Regions from separate parts of the Weizmannia sp. WK01 genome, predicted to be linked through region 2. Evidence: riboswitches for the same ligand, from Rfam matches in the RefSeq annotation. Region 2 holds a riboswitch; the other holds the start of a gene.
What was found. A riboswitch is a leader RNA that binds a small molecule or an ion and turns the genes downstream of it on or off. The one in region 2 is predicted to bind cobalamin.
Positions count from the first base shown of each region.

Region 1: linked by a shared signal. The riboswitch ahead of OF158_RS15395 (prenyltransferase/squalene oxidase repeat-containing protein) and the one ahead of OF158_RS01840 (ribonucleoside-diphosphate reductase subunit alpha) in region 2 are both predicted to bind cobalamin.

Region 1 covers NZ_CP109616.1:3,240,359-3,246,709, reverse strand. The annotation lists gene OF158_RS17670 (hypothetical protein) at 16-198, shown strand; gene OF158_RS15410 (hypothetical protein) at 341-802, shown strand; gene OF158_RS15405 (ECF transporter S component) at 1,268-1,831, opposite strand; gene OF158_RS15400 (DUF4430 domain-containing protein) at 1,843-2,598, opposite strand; gene OF158_RS15395 (prenyltransferase/squalene oxidase repeat-containing protein) at 2,605-4,032, opposite strand; adenosylcobalamin (AdoCbl) riboswitch at 4,086-4,233, opposite strand; gene htpG (molecular chaperone HtpG) at 4,399-6,276, shown strand.
Region 2 covers NZ_CP109616.1:356,757-363,107, reverse strand. The annotation lists gene OF158_RS01850 (ribonucleotide-diphosphate reductase subunit beta) at 151-1,194, opposite strand; gene OF158_RS01845 (flavodoxin) at 1,139-1,621, opposite strand; gene OF158_RS01840 (ribonucleoside-diphosphate reductase subunit alpha) at 1,606-3,840, opposite strand; cobalamin riboswitch at 3,966-4,162, opposite strand; gene OF158_RS01835 (IS256 family transposase) at 4,741-5,916, shown strand.

The DNA.
Region 1 (6,351 bases), 820 kb from region 2:
GACGATGCCATATTTTTGATTTCAACAGCGAATATGCTAGCGAAAATTGCGGACGATATTGATAAACCTGCTGATGAAAGACGCGATACACAGGGGGACTTGTACGAGTATTTGCTGTCTAAAATTGCGACAGCCGGAACAAACGGGCAAATTCCGAACACCAAACTATATTATCAAAATGAGGAAGGAGAAGAGTAAGGTAGGATGATCTTTTTTTAACTCCTAAAAATTTCATATAATCGCATATTCAATTTATGGTGAAAAAATCTTACTATATTTGCATTTTTATTGCAGTGGAATATCTTTATTGTCGAATTATGTAAGTGTGGGAGGCTAGTTTATGAGGGAATCAATAAAAACAACAAATATATCCGATGAAAATATTTTATTTATTTACAACTTAATTGAAGTTACTAGAAAAGGTGATAATGAACTCAAAAATTTCATTGATTACCACTTGTTCCCTAAAAAATCGCCTTTAAGTTTAGAAACTATTAATAACAAAATTAAAGCATTAAAATTAATGGACGCTACTCAAAAATCAATTGTCAAAGCAAGGGCAAAAGAATTTGAAGAGGCAAATGATGTATCGAAATATTTTCCTTCTCTCTTGGGTATTTTGGCATTTATATTGAGTCTATATGCAATGTTGGAAAAAATAAACAAAATAGTAGGGTTAATTACAAATTTGTTGGTTATTACATTTTTGACGCTTTATTCAATAAGACTATTCTTTAAATTTGTAGAAAGACGTTCAACTGCTGTATACTTTAATGCACTTATAGATTCTATTGGAAAATAATTTATTTAAAAAGTGATGTATTTCTTTTAATTTGAGATGAGAAAGTGCTGTGAAATTAAAGACTTATCGGGAAACGAGGAAGGAAAAACGAGTATCATTCTGGATTATGAAAGTAAAAAGTGCTTCGAACCTCTGATATAATTGGATTAGAGAAAAATGATTAACCAGAAAGAAGGGCATCTTTAAAGAGAAATGATACCATCTCTGTCACAAAATTAAATATGCATTTCGTCTAAAGATGAATATGCTATGTTGACGATGAATGATCGTAATAGAAGAGAAAGTTGTTGATTGTCGGCTGGTTCCTGAGAAAAAGCAGTGAGAGTTGTGGAGATTTCGTAAAGCCAGCAAGTATGGGGAAAATCAATACTCAATAACTCCTTGTCACATGTTACGAACTATTGGAAACAGGAAAATCAGACAACACCCAAACAAGGCTGCCTGCATGAAACAGGCAGCCTTGGGCTAAATACGATCTATCCGTGCTTTTTCTTTTGTAATCAGTTTGATCAAAATCGGCCCTAAGATCAAATAAAAGAAGAAGTTTCCCGCGGCATGGTAGCTGTCAAACAACAGCCCGCCGAGGTAGTATGTCCAAAATGCAAACGGCCCGCCGATAAACAAATAATTTAATGAAACCATAAAGCCAAACAGGAAGCCGGTAAAAGCTGCATACAAACATAACACGAGATGCGGGATTTTTTTGTATAACTCTTTCTTGCCGAGCAGACCGGAAAGCACCGCGATACTCCCCCACGCAAGAAATTGCATGATCGCAAACAACCCCATGCCAAGAAACATATCGGAACCGAAAACGATTAAAAACGCAAGCGCCAAACCGAAGCGGATGCCGAAAACAAAAGAACTGCAAATGATGATCACCGTGCATGGCTGGACATTCGGGATTGACGCCATCAAAATCCGTCCGGCCACGCTCAGTGCGGCTAGCATGGCAAGAAGCGCCATTCTCCTTGTCAGCCGTGAAGCGTTCTTCGCTGACTTCTTTTTTTCAAGCGGCTGATTCCCCATATTATGCACTCCTATTTAGAATAGAACCAGACAACCTGATCGCCGGCTTTTAATTTATACGTCCCTGCGGAAACGTTTGGCTCTTTTCCGTTTACTTTATATTTCCAGCCGCTCATGCCGCCTTGATCCCCTTCATACTGGCCGTCAATGCCTTTTACATAGGCCGTTGCACCGGATCCGGAATAATCGACGCTTACACCTTCAGAAGCGGTAGCTGTTTTTAAAACGGAAAATGCTGTGTCTCCGCTTTTATAACTGTATTTGCCGCCGAAAACTGGCCCTTTATAGCCCTTTACCGTTAAAGAAACCGTTTCGGCCTTTGCTTTAGATGAGGCTCCCGTGTTGTCGGAAGCACGGCTGTCATTGGAACCGGACGAAGAAGCCCCAGTTGTCGTTTTTGTTGATGTGCTGGATGTGACCGCCGTTTTTGTATTTGTGGCAGGTGTTTCATCCGTTTTGCTGTCTGTCGAAGCTTTAGCCTCAGTATTTTTGGAACGAGCGGCTGAATCTTTCACGTTGCTTCCGGATCCGCCCGTATTGCTTTTTTCATCCGTTTTGATACTGCCAGCGTCGTCCGTTTTCTTTCCGGATGTATTTTCTTTTGCTGCCGTACTCTTTTCCTTTGCTGCAGTGTTTGCAACTTGTGTTGTTTCTGAATAGGTTTTAACGGTTTTCGATTCAAAATGGAAACCGTCGATCAAAAACCAGGCGCCGAATGCAATCAATAAGACGGCAATACTATCAATGATCATGCTTTTATATTTCATTCCTGCTCATACCCCCAGAAATTTTTTACTGATGATTAGCAGGATGACGCCTGCACCCGCAGATAGGGAACCGACCCAGCCGTGCACAGGAGAAATACCCGTTGTTTTGGTAATAACGACTTTTTTCGGCTCTTGCTGCACATCTTCTGCAGGGGTTGCCTGGTCAGTTGCAGCTGCAGGCTTGTCCTCTTTTTTTGCATGTGAAACTTTTTCTGCTTTTGCCGGCGTTTGATTTTTAGTTGCAGCTGGCTTTTCTACCGTGTTGGTTTTTGTGATGGTGTTGTTGTTTGTAATTGTATGATCTTTCGTAATCGTATTCGTTTTGGTGACGACTTCTTTCGCATGCTTTTCAACCACTTTTGCAGCGGCAGCAGCTGGACTTTGGCTGGTGGTTTTGCCAGTCCCATTATTATTTGGAGAATTGTCGCTACCTTTACTCCCGGTATTGCTACTGCTCGAATCCTTGTCCCCGGCACCCGAATCGGTTGCGTCTGTACAGGCAGAATAGGAGCTGCTTACTTTCCGGAAGTTATACAGGGTATCCCCCTTGAGAAAAAGGTCATAGGCGACAAGGGCCTGGAAAACCTGTTCTGTTGAAAAGCTATCTGAAGATTCGCTTGCCGTTTGCCACTTGTACCCGCCGTTTTTGGCATCTTTATAGGTGCTGAGCGCAGAAATTGGATTCATGCCTTTTTTAACAAAATCATCGGTTGACGGGTCAACGCCGACAGAGACAAGACCGATGATGGCCTGGGCGGTTGTGCACGAATTGTCAAAGCTGGCGTTTTCTTTTTCTGCTGCCTTCAAGTATTTAATGCCATCCCGGATTGCCGTGTTCACATCTTTATCATGTTTATCCTGATAAGTGCCAAGCGCGGTCAGTACCATGCCGGTTGAGTCAACATCCGAATTTTTGGCGGTCAAACTCCAGCTCCAACCGCCGTCCGGAAGTTCCGCATCAACCAGTTTTGCTGCAATTTTAGCAGGAGTATTCGGTGCATCACTCGGAATCTCATAATTATCCGTATTCAAAGCGATTAAATCATAGGCATATCCGGTTACCGAGCTTTCTGCCGCCGTATCGTATACGCGTTTGATCAAATTCTCTCCTTGAAAGTTTTCCGGATCCTCTCCAATCGCTTTTAGAGCAATGATGGTCTTAACGAGTTCCGTACCGGTTAACTCTTTGCCTTTGGCTCTCACCCGGTTTATTAAAACTTTCCGGTACTGCTTTATCTCATGGGCTGTTAGCAAATTCTCCTTTGCCAGTGCGGCTACTGCAAAATCCGAGTTTAAAGCGGAAGATTTAAAATATGATGCCGTATCCTTTATATCTTTGCAGACAGATACTGCTGCAAAACTGTGGATTGGAACTGCAAATGCCAAAACAAAAACAATTCCCAGAAAGAGTCTTCTTGCGCTTTTCCCCACCATTACCGCTCTCCTTTCATAAAAAACCCCTTGTACAAAAGAGGTATACAAGGGCAAAATTTTTTTCGCCTATACCTCGTAGGCTTCAAATAAACCGACAGCTTGGGAGAAAGATCTGACTTAGGAAAATGTTTTCCATCACAGTGGCGGGACCGTACAGGAATTTCACCTGTTTCCATCGCCCAAGCCCGTATTTAGATGTCAGTAATTAATTATAGAACAACCCCTGCCTGTTGGAAAGGACAATTTCTGCCACTATTTCATTGACAAACAAGCGGTGCTGTGCTAAAAAATAAGATGTTAGCACTCTGGTGTTAGGAGTGCTAAAGGGACATTGCCATCATCTATACATATAAAGGAGAGATCGAAGTGGCGGTAAAGGAATTTAAAGCAGAATCCAAACGGCTTCTCGACATGATGATCCACTCGATTTACACGCAAAAAGAAATTTTCTTGCGTGAGCTGATATCCAACGCCAGCGACGCGATTGATAAAATTTATTACAAAGCTTTGACAGATGAAAATTTAACATTTGATAAAGACAGCTACTACATTAAAATTACCCCGGATAAAGAAAACCGGACGCTGACTGTTTCTGATACCGGGATCGGCATGACGGAGACGGAACTGGAAGAAAACCTCGGCACGATCGCGCAAAGCGGTTCGCTCGCTTTTAAACATGACAATGAAATGAAAGACGGGTATGATCTTATCGGCCAGTTCGGCGTCGGCTTCTACTCGGCGTTCATGGTGGCAGATGAAATTACCGTCATTTCCAAGGCTGCGGGGAGCGATCAGGCTTATAAATGGCAGTCGAAAGGTGCGGAAGGCTATACGATTGAGCCGTGCGAAAAAAACGGCAACGGTACGGATATTATATTGAAGCTGAAAGAAAACACAGAGGATGAAGACTACGATCAGTATTTGGAAGAGTACCGGCTGCGGGCCATTGTGAAAAAATATTCCGATTTTATCCGCTACCCGATTAAAATGGATGTAACGGAAAGGCGCCTGAAAGAGGGCAGCGATGATGAATACGAAGAGGTCAAAGAAGAACAAACGCTCAACAGCATGGTCCCGATCTGGCGCAAAAACAAGAGTGAGCTGACAGATGAAGATTATGAGCAATTTTATATGGAAAAGCATTACGGCTTTGACAAACCGGTCAAGCATATTCACATCAAAGTTGACGGCACCGTGCGTTACAATGCAATTCTTTACATTCCGGAAAAAATTCCGTTCGATTATTATACGCCGGAATATGAAAAAGGGCTGGAACTGTATGCGAATGGCGTTCTGATTATGGAAAAATGCCCGGATCTTTTACCGGATTATTTCAGTTTTGTCAAAGGGATGGTCGACTCCGAAGACCTGTCTCTGAACATTTCGCGGGAAATGCTCCAGCACGACCGTCAGCTAAAACTGATTGCGAAAAATATCAAAAACAAAATCAAGCGTGAACTAGCTAACCTTTTAAAAGAAAACCGTGAGCAGTACGAAGCATTTTTCAAATCATTCGGGCGTCAGTTGAAATTCGGGGTATACAATGAATTTGGCGCGCACAAAGAAGATTTGCAGGATCTCCTGATGTTTTATTCTTCAAAAGAGAAAAAGCTTGTTACGCTTGATGAATACGTAAGCCGCATGCCGGAAGACCAAAAATACATTTATTACGCAACCGGTGAGTCGATTGACCGGATTGAAAAATTGCCGCAGACGGAACTTGTGCTTGATAAAGGATACGAAATCCTTTACTTTACGGAAGACATCGATGAATTTGCGATCAAGATGCTCATGAATTATAAGGAAAAAGAATTCAGGTCCGTATCAAGCGGCGATCTCGGTTTTGAAACGGAAGACAAAAAAGAAACCGATGCCGAGGAAAAAGAAAACAAAGAGCTCTTTGCATTTATGAAAGAGACACTGGACGGAAAAGTGAAAAATGTCCGTGCCTCGCACCGCTTAAAATCGCATCCGGTCTGCTTTACAACGGACGGCGAAGTGTCGATTGAAATGGAAAAAGTGTTGAGCGCAATGCCGAACGGACAAAATGTAAAAGCCGATAAAGTGCTCGAAATTAACATCCATCATGATGTATTTAACGCATTAAAAGAGGCGTTCGCCCATGACAAGGACAAATGCAAGCTTTATACAAACCTGTTGTATAACCAGGCGCGGCTGATTGAAGGGCTCGAGATTGAAGACCCGGTTGCATTTTCAAATGATATTTGCAAAATGATGGCATAAGGAAGCCCGCATATTGCAAAAAAGCCACGGGACATCCAGCAAATCTACGGCCCCCGCGACGGCCGGCATGGTTGC
Region 2 (6,351 bases):
GAAATTTTGCTTATTCAGCAAGCCCTAGTTGGCATGCAAAAAGCGGGAATCACTCCCGCTTTTTTGCTAGTGCCATCCATCAGATCTTTTTTTGCCGTTTTCTTTCCGAAAATATTTTTTCACCGTGCTGCAAACTGTGTTCTAGACAGATTACAGCTCATCAAATCCGTTCAAATCGCTCACTTTTGTATAAGAACGGGACTTTTGTTCAAAGAAATCCGTTTTGGTTGCATCGAAATTATCAGCATAGGCGCGAATCCATTTCATCGGATTTTCAACATGTTCCGGGTACAGCTCGCTTAATCCGATCATGCGCAGCATTTTATTGGCACGGTATTTAATAAAACCTGCCATTTCCTCAAGATCGATCCCTTCCACGTCCTGGAGCACGTATTCCGACCACTCGGTTTCCAAGTCAACGGACTCGCGGAACCGGGCATATACCCAATCGGAAAAGGCCGGCGTGTTCAATTCCGGATGTTCGGAAAGCACCGCGCGGATCAGTTCCGAAATAAAGCGCCCGTGTTCCAGCTCATCGCGGTTAATATAACTGATCATCGTCGATGTGCCGACCATTTTGTTCTGCCGCGCCAGATTATAAAAGAAAGCAAAACCGGAATAAAAGAACAACCCTTCCAGCAGTGTCGAATACACGAGCGTTTTCACAATATCTTCCACATCCGGCTGCTGGGCAAACGCATTGTATTGCTCCATTAGCTTTTTGTTCCGCTTTAGTAGCACCGGATCTTTTCGCCCAATTTCAAACGCTTCATTTTGTTTATCAAGGGACACGACGGACGATAAAATATAAGAATAACTCTCATTGTGGACAGCTTCCTGCTGGGCAATCACCGCCAAAATCGATTGGACGGACGGATCGGTCGCATACAGTGAAGCAAGCAAAATCGTCCTCGTTTGTGAAGAATCGAGCGTTGCCAGCAGGCTGATGATTTTCAAAAACGTTTCCTGCTCTTTTTCCGATAACAGCGGGAATTGTTTCACATCTGTTGACATATTCACTTCATCCGACTGCCAGTAATTCCCCAACAATCGTTTATACGTCTTGTACCAGTGCGGATAAGCAAGATCATTCCAGTTTAAAATTCCGCTTGACTTTCCTCCGAATAAGGCAGTCGCTTTATTCGGGTGAACCGGATCCAACGTTTTCGCTTTTTCCAGCAAAGCGTTTGACATCTTCCAGCACTCCTTCTATCCATTTTTCCACTTCTTTTTCCTGGCTTCCCCTCGGAGACTGTTCAATTTTTAACGGTTCCCATGGGCTGTTGTAAAATTTCGCAAGTTTGCGGGCGGCCAGGCAGAATAAATCATCACCGCCAAATTGCGTTTCCCCCGTTCCAAACACAGCGACATTGGGAGGTTTCCAGCCAATTTCCAGAACAAAATCCTTCACTTCTTCAGGCGTGGCGCCCCGTTCCCATGTGAAAGTTCCGACCAGGATCAAATCATAGTCGCGCGGCGAAAACGGCGGGGAAATGCCGATTTCGTGCATGTCCACCGCCATCCCGCGCGCCCTGCACCAGGATGCCAGCAGTTCCGCCGTTTCTTTTGTATTGCCACTATAGGATAAGTACGCAATCAGCACTTTCAACTTTGGCACCACTCGCATTCTTCCACTTCATTGGAGGTCGAGCGCACATAATAGGTCGTTTTCAAGCCGGACTTCCAAGCTTGCAGATGGAGATCAAGCAACACTTGCGCGCGGATATTGTACGGCACATAAAAATTGAAAGAGATGCTCTGGTCAATATGTTTTTGCCTTGCCGCATTCTGCCGGACGGACCATCTTTGGTCAAGTTTATAAGCCGAACGGCGGTAAATGTTGTACGTCCGGTGGTCTAAATCAGGCGCTGTAACCGGAAATCTGTAATCCTTTTTTTCTTCCATATAATAAGGCTGGAAAACCGGGTCAATGCTTGCTGTCGAGCCGGCAATAATCGAAGTGGTCGCATTCGGTGCAACCGCCATTAAATATCCGTTCCGCAAGCCGTATTTTTTCACTTCTTCAGCAAGCGCCAACCAGCGTTCACTTGTGTAGCCTTTACCGGTAAAATAAGCGCCGGTGCTCCACTTGCTGCCTGGAAATGCCGGATAGCTGCCTTTTTCCCTGGCTAATTCCATGCTGCTTTTAATCGCATAGTAGGCAATGTTTTCGTACAGTTTATCCGCATATTCGACGGCTGCTTCCGTTTCCCATTCAATTCCCTCAAGTGCCAGCAAATGATGCCAGCCAAACGTGCCAAGCCCGACCGCACGGTACTTTTTGTTCGTGATTTGCACTTGTTTAATGGGCAACGTATTGACATCAATCACATGATCGAGCATGCGGACCTGGATGCGGATAAGCCGTTCGAGCACCCCGTCCGGGACAGCTTTCCCAAGATTGATGGAACTCAAGTTACAGACGACATAATCCCCGGAACGGTATTTCTTTACGATCACATTTTCTTCTTTGATCCATTCTTCAATCAGCTCAGTCGGGGACTGGTTCTGGGCAATTTCCGTGCATAAATTGGAGCAGTAAATGATCCCTTTGTGGCTGTTCGGGTTTTGCCGGTTCACTTCATCGCGGTAAAACATAAACGGCGCTCCTGTTTCAAGTTGCGATCTCATGATGCGCTTCATAATCTCGATCGCCGGAACTTTCCTTTTCGAACGGAGATCGGCATGGATGCACGCCTCATATTTTTCACGCCAGCTCCCTTTTCCCTTCTCTTCATCGTAAAAATCTTCAAGAGCAAACCCCATGACTTCTTTTACTTCATGCGGATCAAAAACATACCAGTCCCCGCGCTTTTCCACCTGTTCCATAAAATAATCTGGGATGCACACGCCTGTATAAATATCGCGGGCACGGAGCCGGTCATCGCCGTTATTTAACTTCAAATCGAGAAAATCTTCAATGTCGCGGTGCCACACATCGAGGTAGACGGTAATGGCGCCTTTTCTTGTCCCGAGCTGGTCAACGCTCACTGCCGTGTTGTTCAGTTGTTTGATCCACGGCACCACACCACTCGACATGCCCGGGAAACCTTTAATCGCGCTTCCCCGTCCACGGATTTTTCCCATATACACACCGATCCCGCCGCCGTTTTTCGAAAGCTGGGCGATGTCGGTGTTACTGTCATAGATTGATTGCAGGCTGTCCGCCACTGTATCAATGAAACAACTCGAGAGCTGGCCATGCGTTTTGCCCGCATTCGCGAGCGTCGGGGTTGCGACCGTCATGTACAGATTGCTGAGTGCCCAGTACGCTTCCTTCACATGTTCCATCCGGGTTTCCTGCTGTTCATCCTGCATCAGGTACATCGCAATCACCATCCAGCGCTCTTGCGGCAGTTCATAGACATGCTTTTCAAAATCACTTGCCAGATAACGGGTTACGAGCGTATAGAGGCCGGGATACGTAAAAAGCAAATCCTTCTCCGGGTCGATTAGGCGGCCGAGCGTTTCTATTTCCTGCTTTGTATATTTGTCAAGCAGTTTTGGAGAATAAATGCCTTTTTCTACCAGCTGCCTGATCAAATCATAGAAAGACCCGTACTTGAGGGTTGGATCATAATGCCGGTTTTTGGCGGCTTCGGCATAAAGCTTATGTAAGTAAATTCTCGCTGCAAAGAATGTCCAGGTCGCACCTGCTTCATCGATATTTTCAAGGGCATGTTTAATAAGTAGATCTGTTTTTTCCACCAAAGAGGCATCCTGGTCCCATAACTTTAAAATCTTTTCCTTATAAGCGCCGGTTTCAATCTCCAGGCCTGCAGACATTTGATCAATGAGCTGCAAAATCATTTCTTTTGATTCCAGTTGAATAGATATCACGTTTTCTCCTCCCTTTTTTGAACGCAAAAAAACCGTTCATTTCAGGGGGATGAACGGCAAAAACGGCAGAAAAACAGCATCCGTGATCATCTGTTCCGCCGTTTCCCGTTCCCGCACCCCGAAGAATAGAAACTTCGAGTATTGGCAGGTCTCCTGGCTTGTGTTTCATTCTAATGAAGCCCTTCCCATACCGCCGCCAAAAAAAGCAGCCGGTACAGTGGTTCGCTCTTTCGTCCACACTGACAGTTGCGGGGGCAGCTCCGGTTTCCCACCGGATTCCCTTTTCAGGCATTTCAAAGCCACCAATACTCGCATACTATATTTAGTATTTTTTTGTTTTAGAATTTCTATATGTTGTTATCCTACCATATTCGACAAAAGATATCAATCCTCAGTTACGTTGAATATGTTTCAAGTTTGTCCGTAAAAAGATGCCGAATACGGAGCAGCCTTCTTCGCCTTTTTCCTAATGGAATGGATTTTCACAGTCCGTTATCCATTTTAGACGATTGAGGGAGCAGGTACAATACATCGGTTTGACTTTACCCATTAAATTTCCCCTCCACACATGACATTACAAAAAACCAGAAGCACAATGGCAAAAATTTTAAGCGTTTCCTTCTCATATTCATAGGGGCGCTCTTCGTAAAGCACTGGTGAAAATGTGGGCTGCTGCCTTCACATAGAACCCGGCTACGTTAAGGGAGCATGGAAAAACGAAGGTCTTTCTTCACATAGAGCCCGGCTATGTTAAGAAAGCGTGGAAAAATGAAGGGCTTTCTTCACATAGAGCCCATCTACGGATTAAGTCCGTATAATTGTGTAAAAAGAAGGAGTCATTTTATCAACTCTTGGCAACACTGTTTTCAACGACAATAAACAATGAAAAGAGGAGATAAAATGACTCACTTACAGTTTAACCTAAATTTGGATGTTTTAAAAGAAGCCATCATGACTTCAGATCTTGACGCGGTAATTAAATCAGCGGTTGTCCTCGTGTTAAACGAGTTTATGGAAAAGGAAAGGGATGACTATTTAAAAACGAGCCCTTATGAACGCGCTGTTGAACGCCGGGATTACCGGAACGGTTACTATGAACGCGAGCTGTTGATGAGCATCGGCAATGTTACATTAAAAGTTCCCCGGACACGTAATGGCGAATTCTCAACTACCTTATTTGAAAAGTATGCCAGATGTGACCAAGCTTTCGTCCTTTCTATGTTGGAGATGGTCATCAATGGCGTCTCTACCCGTAAGGTCACAAATGTCGTAGAACAGCTTTGCGGTAAGAATGTATCCAAGTCGTTTGTCTCTTCCCTTACGCAAAAACTGGATCCCATTGTGAATGCTTGGGCCGAGAGACCGTTGAATACAACCTACTACCCTTATGTGTTTGTGGACGCCATGTATATAAAAGTACGGGAGCACCATAAGGTCATATCAAAGGCTGTTTATATTGCGACTGCCATTACAGAGAAGAATACACGTGAAATACTGGGTTTAAGCGTTGACCATGCAGAAAGTTTGGAGAGTTGGAGTTCATTTTTTAAACAACTTAAATCACGTGGACTCCAATCACCAAAACTCGTTATTTCCGATGCTCACATGGGCCTTCAGAAAGCAATACAACGGGAATTCATTGGCACTGCTTGGCAAAGGTGCAATGTTCATTTTAAACGCAATATCATTGAAAAACTGCCCAAAAAAGATACTGCAGAAATCCGGGTGATGATTAAGCGCGTGTTTGAGGCCGTTACGATTGAGGACATACGCAAGTTTAAAGATGAATTAATAAACAAATTTGGTACAGAAGCAAGATTTGAAAAAGCCCTGGCCATTTTAGATGAAGGTTTTGAAGATACTATCCAATACATGAACTTTCCTGAGAATATTCGTATGCACATACGGAGTACTAATTCCCTCGAGCGGCTTAACCAAGAGGTTCGTAGAAGGGAAAGGGTCATTCGCATTTTTCCTAATACCCAATCTGCTTTTCGTTTGGTTGGTGCCGTTTTAATGCAGTATCAAGATACAGAATACTCGAAGAGGAAGTCACTTATGGGAAAGAATAGTTAGCAGCATTTTCAGCTTAACTTCCATCATGGATGATTTCATCTCCGGGAAGGGATGTCAAATTGAAAGGCATTTGACATCCCTTCCCGGAGATGAAGAAAAAAATCCATGGAAGTTAAGCCGAAAAAATGAAAGGGTGGTTGAAAACATTTGCCCATAAATTTACACAATAACCTGGACTTGACTCATCTACGTTAAGGAAGAACGGAAAAATGAAGATCTTCCTTCACATAGGGCGCGGCTATGTTAAGGAAGCTTGAAAAAACGGAGGTCTTCCTTTACATAGAGGGCGGCTACGTTAAGGAAACACGGAAAATTGACGGCCTTCCTTTACATAGAGTGCGGCTACGTTAAGAAAGCTTGAAAAAATGACGGCCTTCCTTCACATAGAGCCCGGCTACGTTAAGAAAGCTTGCAAAATTGACGGCCTTCCTTCAC